2 regions of the Cohnella boryungensis genome follow, and region 1 is predicted to be linked to the other one. Evidence: riboswitches for the same ligand, from Rfam matches in the RefSeq annotation. Region 1 holds a riboswitch; the other holds the start of a gene.
What was found. Region 1 has a riboswitch for cyclic di-GMP ahead of ACFO1S_RS17420 (fibronectin type III domain-containing protein). Riboswitches for the same ligand answer to the same signal wherever they lie in the genome.
Positions count from the first base shown of each region.

Region 2: another riboswitch for cyclic di-GMP. It lies ahead of ACFO1S_RS04545 (transglutaminase-like domain-containing protein); the one in region 1 lies ahead of ACFO1S_RS17420 (fibronectin type III domain-containing protein).

Region 1 is NZ_JBHSED010000036.1:98,200-105,597, reverse strand. It holds gene ACFO1S_RS17420 (fibronectin type III domain-containing protein) at 1-2,553, opposite strand, end outside; cyclic di-GMP riboswitch class I at 2,616-2,714, opposite strand; gene ACFO1S_RS17415 (ABC transporter permease) at 2,970-5,294, opposite strand; gene ACFO1S_RS17410 (ABC transporter ATP-binding protein) at 5,297-6,001, opposite strand; gene ACFO1S_RS17405 (GntR family transcriptional regulator) at 6,184-6,552, shown strand; gene ACFO1S_RS17400 (ATP-binding cassette domain-containing protein) at 6,560-7,398, shown strand, end outside.
Region 2 is NZ_JBHSED010000005.1:8,863-16,260, reverse strand. It holds gene ACFO1S_RS04560 (nucleotide sugar dehydrogenase) at 1-674, opposite strand, end outside; gene ACFO1S_RS04555 (polysaccharide deacetylase family protein) at 697-2,142, opposite strand; gene ACFO1S_RS04550 (class D sortase) at 2,438-3,097, shown strand; gene ACFO1S_RS04545 (transglutaminase-like domain-containing protein) at 3,171-3,986, opposite strand; cyclic di-GMP riboswitch class I at 4,000-4,085, opposite strand; cyclic di-GMP riboswitch class I at 4,118-4,202, opposite strand; gene ACFO1S_RS04540 (SpaA isopeptide-forming pilin-related protein) at 4,303-7,398, opposite strand, start outside.

The DNA of each region.
Region 1 (7,398 bases):
GCTCGATCCTTCGCTATTATTGGAACGAACGCGGTAAGAATGGATCGTGTTCGGCTGCAAATTCGCATGCAAATACTTTGTATCCGCAAGACCTCCCACGATTGTGCCGTCAACCTCAATGTTGTAGCTATCCGCACCGGAAACCGCATCCCAGCTCACGGCGATGGAAGTATCCGTCGCTATGGTATACAATGCGCCTGTCGCTCCGGGCAGAGTTGACTTGACCATGATGGAGCTCCACTTTCCGGGACCGCTGGTATTATGCGCCCGAATTCTGAACGTACGCTGTATGTTCGGATCTAGGTTTAATTCTGTATATGTCGTAAGGTTGCCATTATTGATAATCGTGTTATAGGTTTCAACCTCATATCCGGCAGCCCCTGTCACTTCATCCCATGTTAACGTCACGGAGTTACTTGTCGATTGAAGCAGTATATTGGCTGGTACATCCGGTAACGTCCACACCTCTTGCAGAATCGACCAAACTCCTTTAATATCGCCGTTGATCGCTCTGACTCTATACTTATGCAAAGTGCCCGGTTCCAGCGGAGCGTGGGTATAGGCGGCTTGGTTGCCCAACGAGTAGATGATCCCATCTACCTCTAACTCGTAATCGGTCGCATTGAAGGCGGTCGTCCATGCGATATTCACGAGGTTCTCCGTCGCGGTCGCCGTCAGCATCGGCATCGCGAACGGCGACAATTGGCTCTGCGGCACGACCTCCTTCGTCCCGGACTCGCTGGCCCAATTCAAGATCGCTTGAGGCTGTCCCCCGCGATTGGCATATTCGAGACGAAGGTCATAATCGACTCCGGCTTCAAGCGCAAGCGATCCGGAATACTTGCCGTTCCCCGTTGCCTCCCATTTGTCTATAAGAAGCACGCCGTTCACCCACAGCTTGACCCCGCCGCGAACATCCATTTCGAATTCGTACATCTCGGTGAAATAAGGAGTAATTTGCCCCGTCCATCTCACCGACATATTGCCGTCGTTAAGACCAGGCTTGGCAATCGGCAGTTTGTTGCTCACATTTACGTTCTCGTCCACCACGATGAATAGATCGCCAGTCAAATTCGGTTCAGTATAATACTCTGCGAGCAATCCGTTGACCCTGTAATGCAATTTCGTTTGGCCGACCACGCTGGTGCCGGTGGCGATGGTCGGTTTCTGATTCGCCGTGATGCTGCCGCCGATCGCAACGACGCCTCCGGTCTGAATGCTCAAATGATTATTAACGTGAATATCGTCGCGAATGAATACATCGCCTGTGCTTACTCTGATGTTCGCCGTTTGGTTATTCGATACCAAACTGCCAACGAGCATTTCCTGTGCAATGGTCATATCTACCTGGGTGTTAATATGCATACTGTCGGCAACAAGAAGCCGATCGGCCTGGACGTTCAATTGGCCGTTGTTATAGATAAGACTTCCCGCTATAAAATCGCCTGCCACTCGCACAGCGGAATTGTTATTCAAATGAAGCGAACCCCCGACCCATATATCCCCTTTTTCGGCTGCTGCCGGTTGATCGGGTGCATTCAGGTGCAGCGTCAGATTCGTATTCGCGTTCAGATTTCCCTTAACCGCCAACGTTCCGTATACGGTAAGAGTTAGATTCCGGTTCGTATTCAAACCGTCCAAGATAAGAAAGACTGGCTTGGATGGCGAGCCAAACGTCGCGGAAGCATCCAGATTCAGATGCCCCGCTTTCATCACGACGTATTCGTTCGGACTGCGGAGAATCGCCGATTCCAGGTCGCTGGCATTGCAACCCGCACAGGATTCGGCCTGTTGCTCCATCGTAGCAATTCGTTGTTCCATTACCGATATTTGTTCATTCATATAGTTATCAATAGCCTGACCCAGCTCTTTCACTCTGACGGACGGAATGGCATTGTGTTCATTGCGTTGCGAGCCGGACAAAATAATCTTGTCTCCGGGCACCTTGTTTATCTCCGCAGGCAACCCGATATAAGGCAACGGCGTCGGACGATTAGCCAGAACGTCCTTCGTGATCTCTATCGTATGGATGAAGGCCGAAGGGCTAGCTTGATCTCCCTTCAGGGTTAATCTGCCGTCGTTCAATTGAACGCGCTTCTTCACTTTGTCCAGTCCGCCGGCCGGGAGCTCGGCGTGATCCCAGAACGTCACATTCTCTACCTGGAGCGTAGTGGTACTGCCATACACGGCATGGCCTACGCTGATTTCTACCTCATAGCTGCCAGCAGGCAATGCAATTTCCCATTGCCCTCCGGCTTGTATGCCGATAGCTGAATCCAGCAACGAAGAACCGTATACGGCCTCATTGACCGAATAGGGAGTATGATCGAAGTTCCATCCGTACGTGTATCCGTTCCGTTCTCCGTAAGGTTCCCCGTAATCGGGTATGTACGCACCCGTTGCAGGGGCTAATGGCGACCTGAACTGAATGCTGACATCCGGCGATGCGGACGATGCATAAGTCGGAGAACTCCATAATAAAGGAACGATGAATTCTACAAGCAAGACGAAACATAATACCTTAGCCAATCTGGATACGAATCGAATTTCCATTTCATAATTCCCCTTTTATGGTTGAAATAGGACATTGGAGAAAAAATAAAAAGACCACTAGAGCAGGCAACCCGGCTGCCATAGCAATCAGTCTTTCGACCGATGCCTAAGGTCCGTGGCTTTGCGTCCCTGTCTTTCGAACAGGTTTGCCTTTTTCAGTTCAAATGGCCTTGATTAAAAGGTTGATTTAGTATACTTAGGAATATTTACCCTCTCAGAAATTCGACATTTTCCACGTTTCTCCTTTTTGTATCTTCTAAATTATTCTGTATTCTGAGACTAAAGTTATAAAATGTGTTGCCTTAGGACATAATTTCAAATAAAAAAGGGGTTAAGCACACGAAATGGCTTAATCCCCTTAAGTCCTATAAGGATTCATTCTTCAGAAATATCAAGCTACTCCCTCAATTCCCCCACTATTCCACACTCTTCAAAGACTCGATCATATTGATTTTCGTTACTTTTCTTCTTAGCAATAAGCTAGACAGAATGGTAAGCATGAAGGCTAGACTAACCGAGACCGCAAGTACGAATATATTTAATTTATCCGGGATTTGTTGATGGGTACTAGACAGTGCCTGAACAACAAAGCTGTATACATAGCCGCTTATCGGCAAAGCCGCAATTACCGCAAAGGCGGTCAGGATGAGGTTTTCCGTAAATATAAGCCTGTTTATTTTATATTTTTGATAGCCTAGTACTTTAAGGGTTGCAAGCTCGCGATTCCTTTCATATATGTTAATGGAAGAGATCGTATAGATCGCGCCAAAAGAGAGAACGACGGCACTGACGATAAACATGATAAATATGAAGCTGTTTTGCTTCAAAATATATTGAGCTGTTTTCTTAAGGTAATTCTTATCTGATATCGTATCTACATATTGATCTTGTTCAAAGAAGCTGCGAACGCTTATAAGATCTGTAGAGCTATTGGCTTCGACTACAAGCGAGGTTGGACTGTACTCCAGCCCAAAGCTCTCCAAATAATCGGGGGTGACGTAGAACGACGGATTCGAATACTGTGTCGTTATTTTTAATACCTTCATATCTACCGTTTTATTTTTAAGCTCCGGCGACGTGAACTTTAATTGGATGGTATCCCCTTCTCTAATCCGATAATTGTCGGCGTAAGATTGGGGGACTAGCACGCCATTATCCGCCAAAGCGATCCTGTTCTCCTTGTCATCGAAGAAATGAATGAGATTGTTTTCTTTTTCCGTAACGACTAAGGTAGCATTTTCTTTCTCATCCTCGTGGATGAACTCAACAGGAAAGGTGGATAAAGAATAACGATTTTTAATCCCGGAGGGGACTTCTGCCGTATCAGAAGAGGCTCCGATCTTATAATCTACTCTTAAATCATAGGTATATACGTCTTCAACTTGGTCAGCTACTTTCTGCAAGGAGGTTTGTGTGCCAAAAGCGGTTATGATTAAAACCGTGCTTACAGCAACGCCAACTGAGCTCGCTAAAGCTTTCTGTTTGTTCAGGAATATATTTCTCAGAATCAGCTTGTAGCTGTAGGAAATCGCACTCCAAATCCCCGGAACTCTTTCTATGAATAGCTTTTTCGTCTTCTTTGGCGGTTTGGGACGCATCGCCTGTGCCGCACGTTCCTTTAATAGGGCTCTCCCGCTTAAGTAACAGGATAGCATTCCAAAAACACTCGAGAAAAGGATGGGGGGAATGATCGATAACCAAGACAGCGTGAATTGAATGCCGGGCAGAGAGTAGGCTTTTGCATTCGATGCGGTGACTAACGGCACAAATACAAATTCGGCAATTACAAATCCCAGGATGGAGCCGATAATACTTACGAGCACGGGGTATCCCATGTAATGAAGCATGATGCTTCTGTTGTGTACACCCAAAGCCTTCATAATACCCACTTGATTTCTTTGAGAATCGATTATCCTCGACATGGCGAGGAATAAAATAATCGCTTCGATCAAGAAGAGAACGAACGGGATAACCTTACTCATCAAGCCATTATTGTGTATCGTTGCCTTGATCTGAGCATAACTGAAGGTGCGTTCCTTGCTCACCTGGCTTAAATAAGGAAGTTGCTTGGACTGCTCTTCAATGGATTTGCCTAAGCTGTCGATATCGTAGCCTTCTTGCGCATCAATCATGATTTCATTGTAGGAAGAGACGTCCAGGATTTCAGTTAGAGATTCTTCGGCAATATAAGCGACTCCGTAGGTTTTATGGTCTTGTATTTCATTCTTTTTGGTATGCTCAACATTCTCGCCCAAGCCGCTAATTGTAAATGTAAAATCTCTTCCGTTCGCACTTACGGGGATTGGATCGCCGACCCGATACTGATGCTCTTTAGCATAATGGGAGTCTAATAAGATTTCCCCCTGTATAGACGGGATACTCCCCTCGATAATAGCAGGCGTATTGATTTCATTATTTGCAGGAATCGAATGAATTTGTAAGGTCGCTTTATCCTCTCCGAAGGATTGTGCGGCATCGAAGGTATAGCGCCCTTCTATTTTATTGATGCCTTTTATTTCACTGAAACCGGCCACATCCTGTTTCGAGATTTGACTGTAATAGACATTCAAGTCGCTTAAATTATGTTCCTTGAAGTACCCCTTCGTATAAGCGCTAAGATTATCGCTCAAAGTGACGAGCCCCGCATAGAAAAAAGCTCCGACTGCGACAACCAATACAAAGGCCATAAATTGCCCTGCAGATTGTTTAATATCCCTAAATAGTTTTATTAATAATTTCATGCTCACCACTCAATCCCTTCGACGCTTTGCTTTTCCTCATTCACCGTAACGCTTTCGATTTTGCCGCTTTTCACCCTAATCACCTTATCAGCCATAGGAGCAATTGCCGAATTATGGGTGACCAACACAACGCACTTTTTCGTTTCCCTATTCAGATCCTGAAGAAGCTTCAAGACGGATTTGCCAGTCACATAATCCAAAGCTCCGGTAGGTTCGTCACAGAGTAAGAGCAAAGGATCTTTGGCAACCGCTCTGGCGATGGCCACTCTTTGCTGCTCTCCTCCCGAGAGCTGGGATGGGAAGTTTTTGATCCGATGCTGTAAGCCGACCTTATGCAGAACATCTTCAGCATCCAGATGGTTCTTACACACCTCCGTGGCAAACTCGACATTTTCCAGAGCGTTTAGATTCGGAATCAAGTTGTAAAATTGAAAGACAAAGCCCACTTTCTCGCCGCGATATGCGGTTAATTTGTTTTCGCTTAGCTTTGTTATTTCTTGATTACCGACGAATACTTGACCCGAAGTCGCCGTATCCATACCGCCAAGGATGTTCAGAATCGTACTTTTACCCGCGCCGCTTGCCCCCAAAATAACGACAAATTCCCCCTCCGAAATCGTAAAATCTACGCCGCCCAGCGCCTTAATAGGCACTTCCCCGATTTTGTATTCTTTCGTTACGTTTTTGAATTCGATTAAATTGGTCACTTCACGCATCTCCCTATATCGTTTTTTTAACTCTGGAAGTCCTTATTAGCCAATCCTATTCACACTTGGCATGCTAGTATGTTACTATTGTAGTATACTGTAATGCGTACTGAATTAAATGTCAACAGCCGAAATATGGTATGCTAGATGGGTAACATACCTAGATGATGAATGGTGAGGTAATGAACATCACATTCGACGATAAGCAACCGATCTTTCAACAGGTCGCTTACCTAATTGAGGACGATATTCTGAACGGCACTTTCCGCGTGGACGAGCAGGTTCTTTCCGTGGCGCAGTTTTCCCAGACCTTCCAAATCAATCCTGCGACCGTCGTGAAGGGGATCGGTCTGCTCGTCAACGAGGGTATCCTGTACAAAAAAAGAGGACTGGGCATGTACGTCGCGACTGATGCGAAACAGAAGATTCAGGTGAAGCGCAAGGATCGTTTCTACAACGAGCTGTTGTCCGATTTGTTGAATGAAGCCGACAAGCTCGGGCTGACAACCGACAACATCATGGACATGATCAAGCAGTTGAGAAAGGAATGAACGTGCCGTGAGCATCGTATTGACTTGCAGCAATCTAAACAAAAAATACGGCCAATCCTACGCCTTGCGGAATCTGGATCTGCAGTTGGAGGAAAACGTCATATACGGCTTGCTCGGGCGCAACGGCGCCGGCAAAACGACCTTGCTTAACGTGATCGCAGGCGGAATCCTCCCGAACGACGGCACAATCGAGGTAAGGGGAAAAAAGCTGGGCAGAGGAGAGCTTCCGAAGGATTTCTGTTATATGCGCGAGAAAAACAAATCCTTCGGAGGAGCGCGGATTATCGAGGTTTTGCAGATTGCTGCGAGTTTTCATCCTAACTGGGACTGGACGTTCGCTCATGAGCTGCTCAAATCGTTTCAGCTCGATCCGCAAAAAAAAATCAGGCAGCTTTCAAGAGGCATGGAGTCGCTCGTAGGCAATCTCATCGGTCTGGCCAGTCGGGCGCCGCTGACCTTGTACGACGAGCCGGTGCTCGGACTCGATGTGTTGATGCGGGAACGATTTTACAAGGCGCTTCTGGAGGATTACGCCCATTACCCCCGCACGATTTTGCTGTCTACGCATTTGATAGACGAAATCGCCCCAGTCGCGGAGAAGGTATATATCCTTGAAGCCGGCTCCCTCCTGCTTCATGATGAGATAGAACAGATACATATGAAAGCTCATCTGATCCGGGGAAATTCGGAAGCGGTGGCTTCGTTAACAGCCGGTAAGCGAGTATTACATACGGAATCCTATGGCCGCGGCACACTTGCCGCAATTTACGATAAGTTGGACGATCGGGACAGGCAACGGGCTCGCGAGATGGACATTTCGATTGAAAATCTAACGCTTCAGAAGCT
Region 2 (7,398 bases), on a different contig from region 1:
AACGCAATATTGATGTCTCGTTGCGCATTTTCGATCACCTTGGCCGCTTCAGCAACTTTGATGCTTTCAGCCCGATAGACACCGGCCTCGATGATAAGCTCGTAGACTCTCGCAATTGTATTGAGTGTATCCTCATCCATACCGGAAACGATCTTCACGATATTTTCCAGTCGATGCTCCCGATCTCCGGGATTGATTCGTTCAGGCGAGTAGCCCACCTTGAAGTCAATTCCGCAGCGTAGACCCGACTCCGCCTCCAAAATCGGAATGCAAAGCTCCTCCGTCACTCCGGGATATACGGTGGATTCGAAAACCACGATCGATCCTGCCCTTAGCTTGCCGCCAACAATTCGGCTTGCACTCTCGACAAAGTGCAAATCCGGCACATTGCCTCTTTGAATCGGTGTCGGAACGGCCACGATGAAAAAACGAGCCTTCTCCAGCTCTTCTGTCTCCGACGTAAAAAATGCCGTGCTGTTTCTTACCGCCGCATCGCCGATATCACCGGTCAGGTCAATTCCCTGGCGATATCCTTCGATTTTTTTCGTGTTCAAGTCGAACCCGATGACTTCCGCTCGTCTGGCGAAAGCGACTGCAAGAGGCAATCCGACGTAACCAAGGCCAACGACCGCGATCGGATCCAGCCGATCAGCAATCCGCTCATATAAGTCCATATCAACTTCACCCATTTCTCCGCTATTCCTTCAAACCGATAAGATCCGCCATTTTCACAAAGGTAAAGCCTTTCTGCTTTAATCGCTTGATTGCGATCGGCAAGGCTTCTATCGTATGAATATCGTCTAGCATATGGAGCAGGATAACACTTCCGTTCTCGGTCTGCTTCATGATTTTGTTGACGATATCCTCGGCGCTGTTTCGAACATCCCAGTCAAATGTAGTAACATCATATAAAGCAATATCGGGATAGCCGATTGCGGCTATGACCTTCGCGGTTGTATCGTCGATCTCCCCCGTAGGCGGACGGAAAAGCGTTGTCGGCTTTTGCTGAATTGCTTCTGTAATGACATGATGCGCTTTGACGACATCCTCTTGAAGCTCTTGAGGCGTAAGTGTCGTCACGACTGGGTGAGAATAGGAGTGATTCGCGACGTCGTGCCCTTCCTCGATCATCGCTCTTGCCAGATTCGGATTGCCCTCGACTCCCTTGGCTCTCAGGAAAAATGTAGCCTTAACATCATTCTCCGCGAGAATGTCCAATATTTTCGTAATGGTATAATCTGTCCCCCAGTCATCGAAGGTCAGCGTAATTTTCTTCTCATCCGTTACCACATCGTAGATAAGATTGTACTTCTCGTTGGTGTAGTCCATATTCATTCTGATATCGTCGTAACCTGCGATCTGCTCCAGCGGCTTGCGCTCGCCGCCATGAGCTATCAATTCACTTAACGGAATGAGCGCATAACCGACATCCTTGGCAGCTTGTGCAACAATCGGGATCTCCTCGACAAGATCGCTGTTCTCCTCGGTGTCGATCGTAATAATTCCGCCGCGAGTTATGTATTTCCTTACGAAAGATAGCTTGTCTGCATCCGTCTCCCCCTGCCAATTGTGCAGGAACAGACTGTATACGACTACCGCCTCCATTCCCGTCTGGGCGGCCGCAAGCCTGACGTCGTCGGTATAATCCCCCGATCTGGTGCGCAAATAACGGGGCAGCTTCCCGGTTTCCTTCTTGATAATCTCATTGCTGAGCTGAATTTCCTTGTGAATTTGCGTGTAGCTAAGCTTCGACATGTCCAGTCGGCTTAATGTGTTGTTTTCAATCTCATGACCCCTGGATACGATGAATTGTGCGATATCCGGCTCTTCCGCCACGCGCATGCCCGGTACGAAAAAGGTAGCCTTAATGTTGAACTTGTCCAACTCATCCAGCAGTTTCTCCATCGTCTGCTTATCGGCCATTCCGTTAAAGGTAAGCGACAATTCCTTGCGGGCCGTGTATACGTAGGGGAGAACCTTGCTCATTGGGCCCTCGTAGCGAACGACTTCTGACTGGTTGCCAGCTTGCTCGTCCCCCTTCTTCTCCCCTCCAAAAAAGCCGCAGCCCGTAAGCATAGTCAATGATAGGCACACAACGATGCTCTTTCGGCAATATTTGCGAACGATTGACGATATTCTCATGAGAAAAAATACCCCTTTTCCAAAAAGCCAATCAAGATAATACAAAAGACCCATTAAACTAGTCTATGGGAACTATAGTTGAGTATATCGGTTCTGATCCAATATAACTATAGGTCTGAAACAAAAATAGTTTAACAAGACGCGCTGAACAAATTCTGTACAGCCGCCACGCATTATTTCTTACAAAGCCTATGTATAGTTTTTGTTCAGCTGCTACGAGTATTATTTCATGGATGAACCTCCCTGCATAGAAATACGTATATGGTAAATTATTGAAATGATACGGAGGAATAAAATGAAATTCAAAATCTTTGCCTATGTGTTAATTGTCGCAGGCGTTATTCTGCTTGCGTTCCCTTCAGTTCGTGAATATATTTACGATCGGGAGCAGCAGCAGCTTCTCGATTCTCTGGAGCAAAGCCCTGAACGGGCAGCCAAACAAACAAAAATACGCTCGGAGTACGACCGGCTCTCGGCTGTCTTCGACGGTAGCGCGGCAGGACAAGCGGCCGTCGCGAACGTTCCTGCGAATGCGGAAGAAGAGGAGACCGTCGACGAAGGCGCCATCGCCATTATTCAGATCGACAAGATCGATCTGAAGCTGCCCGTGCTGGAGGGCGCTACGATGCAGAATATGAAAGTCGGCGCCGGTCATCTCAAGGAAACGGCCGCGATCGGCGAAGTCGGCAATTCGGCCATCGCCGCACACAGGGCACGCACTACAGGCCGTCTCTTCAATCGTCTAAACGAAATGGAAATCGGAGATCGAATCGACATTCGGCTTAAAGACGGCAAAGCCGCTTATACCGTAACGGAAATCAAGGTCGTGGAGCCGACTGATCTTTCCGTATTGGAAAGCGACGGAAAGGATGCCATGCTTACGTTAATTACTTGCGAGCCGCTAGTTAACCCCACCCACAGATTGATCGTTCATGCCGTCAAAACCGAAGAATAGCTCATCTTTCATGAAACAAAAAGCCGGGATCAGAAAACGATCCCGGCTTTATTATTGCTATCATCCTAGCAGATTAATAGTATTTGATTGCATCATAATCGCTCGATTTTTTCTCGAAAGTTATTTTTTTGTTCCCTTTGGCGAGTCCTGCATCTACCGTCGTATCGACGATGACCCATTTGCCGTCCAGATAAATTTCGTTCCAAGCGTGATATTCGTCAACCAGCTTGCTGTTTCCCATGGCCAGCTTGGCTGGAATGCCGGAGCTGCGCAGCATTGCCGCATATAGCGTAGCATATCCGTAACAAATTGCTTTTCCCGATTTGAGCGTCGCGTCAATATCCGGTACATAATCTGAGGTTACGGTTCGTGCCAGCTCCTTGTCGTAACGAACGCTTTCGACGATGTAATTGTAGATGAGCTTAGCCTTCTGTTCATCCGATTCAATGCCGCGCGTTAATTCCTTCGCCTTGGCCTGGGCCTTGTCAGCGTCCTGCCAGTCGAGATTGAGCACTGAATTGAGGTAGACATCGGTAACCTTCGCTACCTTCACGGCGACTTTCTCCGAAAGAATGGCCCGATACTTATTGCCGCTGACATTCTCCAAGACGGCAATTTCGTATTCCCCGTCTCCCATCTGAGTAGGCAACCAGAACGTCCGTCCAGCCTGGTTCGGAGTCAAGGTGTATGTATAGCTTGCAGAGCCTTTTGTTACCTTGGCTTTCACGATTGCATCCGTCTTGCCCAACCGAATGCCGATCGAGCCTTTCTCTACAGCCGATTTATCGAGCTCAGCGCTCGTCTTTCCCGCATTCGCGGATGCCAGTGTTGGTAGTGCGGCCAGTAAAACCATCGCGGCCAATAACATTCTGCCTGTTTTTCTCAACATCGGGAAAACCCCTTTCGGTAGCTGGCTGCCATCTTCCGAGGAAGAAAAGGCCCTTTAGCTTTGCGTCCCTGCCTTTCAGCAGGTTTGCCGTTATCGTGAAGCTTTCGTATAAAACAAAAAAAGCCTAGACTTTCGGTAGCTGGCTGCCATCCTTCAAGAAGGGAAGGCCCTCTAGCTTTGCGTCCCTGCCTTTCGACAGGTTTGCCATTTATCGAGCTTGCTTTTCTATTAAAAGAATACCCCAAAAAGGCTCAAAATGCAAGGAAAAACCTGCCGAATCTCGGCAGGTTTCATAGATTTTTCTCTCTAATTTGGTTTATTTTTTGGAAGGAAACAATCTCTTGCGGTTGAGGAAGACGATCCCCAAGAGTACGAGACCTACGCCTGAAAGCTGCAGAGGCAGCGGGCTGTCTTCGCCTGTCTTAGGCAAGGTTTTGGCAGGAGATTTGCCGTCCGTGTCGACACCGCCGCGCGGCACGTCCTCGACATCGATCTCCACCAAGATTTCCTCTTCATTGCCGTCTTTGTCGATCACTTTAATTGTGAAGGAATCCTTGCCCTTATAGCCTTTGTCTGGCGTATAAGTCCACTTTCCGTCAGGCGTGACGGTTACTTTCCCATGCTCCGGCTGTTTGACAACCGTTGTTTTTCCGCCTTCCGGCACATCGACTTCGCCTTTAACCGGAGTGTCGATTGGCGTTTTTTCTTCAATTTCCTTGGACGGCGTTGGACTTGGCGTCGGCTCTGGGCTCGGCGTCGGTTCCGGACTTGATGTCGGTTCCGGGCTCGGCGTCGGCTCTGGGCTCGGCGTCGGTGTCGGTGTCGGTTCCGGGCTCGGAGATGGGCTCGGAGATGGTCCTGGTCCCGGATCTACCGGACCCGGAGTTCCACCGCCAGATATTCTGACGTTTGTTTTCTCAACGAGAACAGTTGTGGTTTGAGTTTTCTTAATCTCAAACTCAACCGGCGTCTTATCTAAATGGTAGCCGTTCGGCGCAAAGGTTTCGACCAACCGATACTTATTGACCGGCAGGTCCGGAAGGAACAGCTCGCCGTTCGCATCGGTCGTTAGCATGGACACATCGATGCCCGTTACAACTTCGTATACGAAGTTCATATTCGTATCCAGTTGCGTGGTTTGTGCTCTCAGCTCGAAGATCGCGCCTGGAAGAGCCAGTGTTTTGTTGTCATTGTACTTCGTTAATTTTACTGAGCGATCATTTTCCTTGTTCTCAATGATCACCATCGTTGTAGGCTGGTGAACGGAGACTTCCGTTTCGGCTTTCTCGATCACGTAGCCGTCCGCTTTTGTCTCTACCAACGTGTAGAGGCCGTAAGGCAGGTTTGTAAATTCGATGACGCCGTTGACATCCGTCGTTCCTTGATCGATCACAGCGTTCGTAGAATCACGAAGCTCGAATTCGATCCCGGACAATAGCGTGTTATGATCCTTGGCATCGACCTTGGTGAGAACCAGCTTGCCGCCGGTGCCCTGAACGTTTGTCTTGTTCAGCTTGACGATCTCAGTTTGGTTGGCCACAATCGTAAACGGAATCGGCGTTGCGTCCAATTCATAGAAGGTCGGAGCAGCCGTCTCGACCAAGGTATAATTGCCTGCCGGAAGATCGCCTTTCGCGATTCTACCGTCATCCCCCGTCGTCAGCACGTCAACGACATGATTACCGGAATCACGTAGCTCGAACGTCGCTCCCTTTAATTTTTTCGCTGCATTGGCAGCGTCCACCTTAACCAGCTCGAAGCCTTGGCGAATGACTTTGTTCACAATATTGAACGATACTGCAGGGTCCTGAAACAGAATGCTTTTGCCTGTTCCCGTCCCGTAATCCGGATCGATCAAGTATCCGCTTGGCGCCGACACTTCTTTAAGCTTGTAAGGCAATCCGCTCGTATTTTTGTTATAACGATAGTTTCTAGATGTTTCCGCTTCTCCGTTTGCATCGGTAACCAGCGTCTCTAGAAGGGTCGTCCCGCTCGAATTGTAGAGCTCAAATTTAACGCCGGCCAGCGGCTGATTCAAATCGTCCGTCTTGACGATCTTCAATTTCCCGCTACCGGTGGATGCTCCGCCACCAGCGCCAGCCAATACAACTTCAACGCCTTGCTGGTTGCCGCTGCCGATGACCGAAGAGGAATGTCCTGCAAACTCTACCTTGTTTTTGATCCGATCGCCACTATCGGCATTAATAAACGATTTGTACTCCAGAATGTAAGCCGTTTTAACAACGTTCGTGAACGTGATCGTAAAGGTATTCCCGGTTACCGTTAAATCGTACTCGGCACTATCAACCAAGCCACCCTTAACCGAAACGTTGCCCGAGTTGTCATCCGGCAATACAGTCTTGTAGAGTTTTAACGTATCCGCCAGCAGAATTTGATTGTCAGACAGCGTATCCGTCACAACCGAACCGGCTGCAATATAGGATTGGCTCGGATTTAGGGTAACCCTCCAGGAAGCAAGATCGGATTGACCTTCTTGAGTGCCCGTTTTGGTAACATACTCGCCACCATGCGCAGGCGTCACTGTAGCCGATTTTTCAAACAGGTAAGGCAATGTCGTACCGTTTTGCAAAGACGCATTGTTGGAGTAGTTACCTACAATCGGGTATGGCACATCCAGTGTCGTCTTGTATTCAATGCGATAAGCATTCGGGCCAATGTTGCCCAGCCTCAGTTCAAAGCCCTTGCGATCCGAATTCAACTGGAATTGTCCAGGAGTGATCGTAACCAGAGCCCCGAGTGTCGTAGCGTTATTCGATTCATTCAGCACGAGCTTGTTGACCTTCAGAGAGCCGTCTACGAAATCCTGGTTGCCCGTATAGGAATCTCTGATGATCGCTTCTTGAATATCGTGCAGATTGTAGTTGACGTCGATCGTCCAGGTAATCGTTTTGTCTGCAGCGCTGTATTCGCCCTTTTTGTTGCCGTTATTGAGCGTATAACTCTGTGGAACGACTTCCGCTTCTTTCATGATCGGAGTCTGAGCAACTCCGCCTTCCGTCCAGTCGATGGTCGCTTCGTTCTTATACACATTGCCTGTCGGCATGCCTCTTGTAGGATCAAACGTAGTCGTAAAAGTAATCACATGCTCTTTAGTAATTGTCACGCCTGGGTTCAGCTTGATCTTAAAGCCGCTCTCGTAATTGAGATCTCCCGTGTTGGGTTCGATTACAAATTGGGCGGCATCAGGACCGGTTACGTTGAAGGTAGTCGGGTCCAGCTTCATATGCCTTCCCGTGTAGTCGTCCGCAATGACGATATCCGCCATCGCCTTCTCATCCTTGTTTATGACAAGCTTCCATTCAATTGTCTTGTCCTTGAAGTTTTCCACGCTTACGCTTTTGTCGAAAATGACTTCTTTAATGTCCTTAGAGCCGCTTTTAGGTGTAGTGTT